Linked DNA regions of Trichocoleus sp. FACHB-46. The main gene of each other region encodes a partner of the protein of the gene in region 2 in a complex. Links are inferred from orthologs where the notes say so. Each region holds a gene or a part of one and is shown on either strand. Other genes may lie near its edges.

Region 1 (3,119 bases), on a different replicon or contig from region 2:
AGATCAACGGTTGGGTGAACAAATCAATGAACCACCCGCTAACCCAGATGCCCCGGATGCACCTGGTGCCACTCGACCGATTGCACCGCCGCCGTCTGATCCGCCATTTTCGTTGAGCGAAACGATTGGCAATGCGTTGTACTGGTTTATCTTTCTGCTGTTTCTCCCAGCGATCTTAAACACGCTGGAGTTGCAGGGGACGTTGCAACCTGTACAACAACTGTTGAATGAGATTTTGGCGATCCTGCCCAATATCTTGGCCGCAGTTCTGATTGGAGCAGCGGGTTGGCTGATTGCTCAGGTAGTTCGCCGGATCGTGACGAATCTGCTGGCAGCGGCAGGAACCGATCGCATTGGGACGCGCTTTGGGTTGAGAGGCACGACTGGGACTGGTGGCCAATCGCTGTCTTGGATTATCGGCACGATTGTCTATGTTTTAATCTTGATCCCAACGGCGATCGCGGCTCTGAATGCGCTGCGGATTGATGCGATTTCTCAGCCAGCCATTTCGATGCTGACTCAGATCCTCAATGCCATTCCGCAAATTTTCACGGCAGCCTTGATTCTGGCGATCGCTTATGTGATTGGGAAGTTTGTGGCTGATCTGGTCACTAATATCCTGACTAGCCTCGGTTTCAACAACATCTTCTACTGGCTAGGGCTACAACCAACTCCCTACTCAGCCCCTCCGGTTCGTCCGACAGATGAATCCCCTGTGATTCAAGAGTTGGGTCAAGTTAGCCCCAGTACTCCTAGAACTCGCACTCCTTCGGAAGTGATTGGGATTGTAACGTTGGTTGGCATTCTGTTGTTTGCCACGGTGGCAGCGACAAATGTCCTCAACTTTGCAGGTCTCACCCTGATTGTGACTGGGTTGCTAGTGGTCTTTGGCCGCATCTTGTCTGGTTTGGTGGTGTTCGCCATTGGTCTTTACTTGGCGAACTTGGCCTTCAACTTGATCGCAAGCTCTGGCAACGCTCAAGCAAGAGTTTTGGCGCAAACCGCTCGGATTGCCATTATTGCTTTTATTTCAGCCATGGCCCTGCAACAAATGGGTATTGCGCCGAATATTGTCAACTTGGCCTTTGGTCTGTTGCTAGGAGCCGTTGCCGTGGCGATCGCACTGGCCTTTGGTCTGGGTGGTCGAGACATTGCGGCTCAACAAACCAGAGAGTGGTTAGATTCGTTCAAGTCGAAACGCTAATGATTACCTAACCTCCAACCCCTTCCCTATAGGGAAGGGGAGAGATTAAAGCCCTTCTCCACCTTGGAAAAAGGGCTTTTTTTAATCGCCTAAGTAAATACCTAAGCCACGAGCAGTTTTGACTAAGGTGCCGCTAGGATCGACGGCCTGGTATTGGGCGATCGCCTCAGGAATGGGGACACTGACGACCTGACGATTTTGCCAAGTGACCATGTGGTCATATTTCTCCTCAGCGATCAGATCCACCGCAGCCACGCCAAAGGCCGACGCGACCAGGCGATCGAGCGGCGAAGGCGTTCCACCCCGTTGCACATGCCCCAGCACCGTCACGCGAGTTTCAGCCCCGCTACAGTCACAAATGCGATCAGCTAAGTAGTCACCAATTCCCCCATAGCGACATTGACCTAGGCGATTAGTGATCACCACTGGGTCTCCTGCTTCCGTCCGCACCGCTTCCGACACGATCACCAGCGAATAGTTTTTCCCTTGTTCTTGGCGCTCTTTGATTTTGTGGCAGATGTTGGCGATGGTATAGGAAATTTCCGGAATTAGGATTACATCAGCACCCCCAGCAATCCCAGCGGTAATGGCGATATGGCCTGCATCGCGCCCCATCACTTCTAGAATCATGACGCGGCTGTGGCTAGCGGCGGTAAAATGCAGGCGATCGAGGGCTTCGGTGGCGGTATTGACGGCGGTATCAAAACCAATGGAGTGCTCCGTCACCCCAACATCATTGTCAATCGTTTTGGGGATCGCTACTAGATTCAGGTTGCCTTGTTCAGCAATGCGTCGCAGAATTGCCATGCTGCCATCACCTCCGATGCCGATGATCGCATCCAGACCCAGTTGATAGTAGCCAGCAATAATGTCTTCTGAACGATCGCAACGGGTGCCATCGGGCATAGGAAAAGCAAAGGGATCACCTTGATTAGTCGTACCGAGCATCGTGCCACCCGCAACCCGCAGAGAGTCAACGTTTTCCAGTTCTAAGCGAATTGCCTGGGGTGGACTGTGCATGAGTCCTTGGGTCGCTTGCCGAATTCCTAGCACTTCCCAATCGTAGGTACCCACCGCTCGACACACCACCGCTCGGATGGCAGCGTTGAGTCCAGCACAATCGCCTCCACTGGTCAGAATCCCAATCCGCTTTTGTCCCATATCGCCCGCCGTCGCCTCAACGACAAATAAGGTCAGGCTGTACAGTACTGCTAAGCGGTGGCGTTTCTAAAGAATTCCAGGTTGGCTTTAGGTTTGCTTACATCTAATTCACCCACTGATGTACAAGCTGCAGGGTTGCTTGGGATATAGCGATCGCTTGGTTGCATCAAGGCAAATAGGACTAGCGCTGGCAACGCTACTATGGCAATATTGCGCTTCTTGGCAAAACAGCAAACGGTGAACAGGCGCAGCAAGAACGATAACTTATGTCAGACCTATCAGATCAGTGGAGCATTCCAGTTGCGCCAGAAGGCTTTAAATCAGGCTTTGTGGGCATCATTGGCCGTCCCAATGTCGGCAAGTCAACGTTGATGAATTATTTGGTGGGGCAAAAGATTGCCATTACGTCGCCTGTGGCTCAAACCACACGCAATCGGCTTTTGGGGATTTTGACCACGCCCGATACTCAGTTTATTTTTGTGGATACTCCCGGCATTCACAAGCCCCACCATCAACTCGGCGAAGTGTTGGTCAAGAATGCTCAAATTGCTATTCATTCAGTCGATGTGGTGCTGTTTGTGGTCGATAGCTCGGTCGATGCGGGTGGGGGCGATCGCTATATTGCCGAGCTAATGAGCAAAACCGAAACTCCAGTAATTTTGGGCCTGAACAAAAGCGACCAGCAACCTGCCGAGACAGAAGCACTAGACGCTAGCTATCGGGCCTTGGCAGAACCTTACGGTTGGCCGATCGC
Region 2 (3,230 bases):
AGCAATTTCACCCGTGTAGGCACCCACGTCTTCCCAATGAACGTTCTGAGCGCCTAACTGAACTCGGCTACCATGCAAGCTCTTAGACAACAGTCCTAAATCTGTAAACGGAGCGCAAACGACTACTTCCCGCTCATCTGGGGTTGCATCCAATTCGGACATAAATCCTTGCAAAAACTCCAGGGATTCTGCCTGGGTTTTGTACATTTTCCAGTTGCCAGCAATAACGATTTTGCGCACGGGTGCTTCAGCCAAACTCACAACACTTTGAAATGCAACCTCCAGTTTAAGGCTTTGAGGGGGCAGTTTTACCTATTCTTCTTCGACTTGCTGTTTAGGGTGAAGTATTAGCCCAGAATTAAACTCAAAGCGATCGCCCTTCTCCAGTTAGGAAAAAAGCGATCGCTTGAATTAAAAGTTATAGCCAGTAAACCGATATACCAGTTCACTCACTAAAACTGGATGTTACTTATTCCGCAGTGACAGCTTCACGCGCCGCCGCAGCTTCGTCAGGATGAATGCCCAGGCGAGTCAGGTTGACGCGGCCCCGGTTGTCAATCTCCCGGACCTTCACTACCACTTCATCGCCCACAGCCACTTCATCTTCCACCTTGCCGACCCGGTGTTCAGCCAACTGAGAAATGTGGATCATGCCTTCCTTGCCAGGTAAGAACTCCACAAACGCCCCAATCGGAATAATCCGAGTCACACGGCCTGCATAGACATCTCCCGCATTCAGCTTGCGCGTCATGCCTTGGATGATGTTGCGGGCTCGCTTCGCCTTTTCGCCATCGACTGCGGAGATGGTGATGGTGCCATCATCTTCGATGTCGATCTTGGCTCCGGTTTCTTCGGTAATGCCTTTGATCGTCTTACCACCTGGGCCAATGATCATGCCGATCAAATCTTGATCGATCTTGATCGTCAGCAGGCGGGGCGCGTAGGGTGAGAGTTCCTGACGCGGTTGGTCGATCGTCGCCAACATCTTATCCAGGATGTGCATCCGGGCAGGCTTGGCTTGGGCGATCGCCTTGGAAATGATTTCCATTGACAGCCCAGTGATCTTCATGTCCATCTGTAGCGCTGTGATGCCGCTATCGGTTCCAGCCACTTTGAAGTCCATGTCACCCAGGAAGTCTTCGATACCTTGGATATCGGTCAGAATTCTGACTTCGTCCCCTTCCTTAATCAGACCCATTGCCGCACCGCTGACCGGCTTGGTAATCGGTACACCCGCATCCATCAGAGCCAGGGTAGAACCGCAAACGGAACCCATTGAGGTGGAGCCGTTGGAAGATAGCACCTCAGACACAACCCGAATCACATAAGGAAATTCTTGTTGAGTCGGCAAGACAGGCACTAAGGCTCGTTCTGCTAAGGCACCGTGACCCACTTCCCGACGACCAGGCGATCGCATGGGCCGAGTTTCACCCACCGAGTAGGGAGGGAAGTTGTAGTGGTGCAGGTAACGCTTTTGCTCATCGGGGTGCAGGTCGTCTAGCTCTTGGGCATCGCCAGGAGTCCCCAATGTGGCAACCGACAACACCTGAGTCAAGCCCCGGTTGAACAGGCCAGTGCCATGTACACGCGAGGGCAGTACCCCGGTACGACAGGAAATGGGCCGTACTTCATCCAACTTCCGACCATCCACGCGCACCCCGTCTTCAATGACTTGACGACGCATAAGGGTTTTGGTGATGTCTTTGAAGGTATTACCTAGAGCTTTGGAGTTTGCGGCTGCGGCGACTCGTACCGGGTCAGTTTCTTCCAAAGCCGCAATTTCGCTAGCGATCGCTTCTTTGACCTGATCTAAAGCGGCATCCCGTACCTTTTTGTCTGGTTCAAAGCGGGCCAGAATCTCTTTAATCTGAGCCGTGGCGCGATCGCGAATGAACGTCTCTAGCGTCGAGTCGATTTCGGGGGGCGTTTCTTGCACCAGAGCAATGCCCAACTCCTCTAGCAAATCACGCTGAGCTTGAATCAGGTCGCGGACGGCTTCATAACCAAAGTCGATCGCCTCGATCATGTCTTGCTCAGGCAATTGGTTTGCGCCTGCTTCCACCATGACCACGCCATCGGGAGAGCCTGCAACAATCAAATCCAAATCGCCAGACTCGATTTCGGTGTAGGTCGGGTTAATAATAAAATCATCACCCACCAAACCGACGCGCACGGCTGCCATTGGGCCATTAAAGGGAATCTGAGCCAACAACACCGCAATGGAAGCTCCCGTCACCGCTAGCACATCGGGGGGGACTCGCTCATCCATTGACACGGTGGTTGCCACCACTTGAATGTCATCCCGCAACCAACCGGGGAATAGTGGCCGCAGGGGACGGTCAATTAGACGGCTGGTCAGGGTTGCTCTCTCAGGGGGACGACCCTCACGCCGGAGAAATCCGCCTGGAATCCGACCTGCTGCATAAAGTCTTTCTTCGTAGTCCACCAGCAATGGCAAGAAATCAATTCCTTCTCGCCCCGTGGCTCTTGTAGCCGTCACTAGAACCGCCGTATCGCCCGATTGAATTAATACTGACCCGCCTGCTTGAGGGGCCAGTAAACCAACCTTAAGTCGAATATCCCGTCCATCAAAGGATATTGACTTGTCTATCTCTACCATGTAGCGTTCGTTCCTTTGTTGTTCTTATTTTTTTCTTCTGTGGCAATCGTAGCACTGATGCCCTTGTGCTGCCTTTACAGGAGAGTCTTTGGAGGCGATCGCTTGAATAAATTAGCCAAGGCAATTCCTTGCCTAGCCCTCAATCTTTAGTCATTCAACTCAACAATAATTAATGATTTTTTGTGGAGAGTTCGCTAGAAATTGCAGGTATAAACCATGTCTTCGATGGCTGATTTTGTCATTGCTTGCTCATAACACTGAGCCGAGAGATGCTCACGGCTTGAGCAATAATTCAACAAGTTATTGGTAAGCACAATCAGCGTAAAGACCGATATAGAATGAGGGCATCAACTTGAGAGCCATCACCTAACTGTACGGCTTCAGGAATTCGGCCAATGGTGCTGAATCCTAAAGATTGCCATAGGCTTATGGAAGGGGTGTTGGTGGCAAACACCAAGTTAAATATCACGGCCTCATAACCTTGGGCAGTGGCGAGCGCTAACATTGCCTCTCCCATCCAGCGCCCAATTCCTTGGCCCCGCAGACTCGATTCCACAATAAACCCAGCATTGCAGAGATGGCTGCATCGTCCCGAAAAGTTGGGCTTGAG

The links.
Region 1: H6F72_RS13910 (region 2) and H6F72_RS09220 share a complex: the UniProt entries of both Bacillus subtilis proteins name them as parts of the possible RNA degradosome complex. The link is inferred for Trichocoleus sp. FACHB-46 from one-to-one orthologs.

The regions. Positions count from the first base shown.
Region 1 is NZ_JACJOD010000013.1:338,044-341,162, forward strand. Bases 326-3,119 are described here. They hold H6F72_RS09220 (ATP-dependent 6-phosphofructokinase), read right to left. Parts: upstream 2,366-3,119; coding sequence 1,286-2,365; downstream 326-1,285. Other genes in these bases: H6F72_RS09215 (mechanosensitive ion channel), read left to right, coding at 326-1,204; H6F72_RS09225 (hypothetical protein), read right to left, coding at 2,416-2,619; era (GTPase Era), read left to right, coding at 2,632-3,119. Also shown: more of H6F72_RS09215, read left to right, coding at 1-325. UniProt on the Bacillus subtilis protein: Catalyzes the phosphorylation of D-fructose 6-phosphate to fructose 1,6-bisphosphate by ATP, the first committing step of glycolysis.
Region 2 is NZ_JACJOD010000024.1:7,556-10,785, reverse strand. What follows is about bases 46-2,950. They hold H6F72_RS13910 (polyribonucleotide nucleotidyltransferase), read right to left. Parts: upstream 2,621-2,950; coding sequence 470-2,620; downstream 46-469. Other genes in these bases: H6F72_RS13905 (GNAT family N-acetyltransferase), read right to left, coding at 2,937-2,950; tpiA (triose-phosphate isomerase), read right to left, coding at 46-240. In the rest of the region: more of tpiA, read right to left, coding at 1-45; more of H6F72_RS13905, read right to left, coding at 2,951-3,230. UniProt on the Bacillus subtilis protein: Involved in mRNA degradation. Catalyzes the phosphorolysis of single-stranded polyribonucleotides processively in the 3'- to 5'-direction. Necessary for competence development in Bacillus subtilis.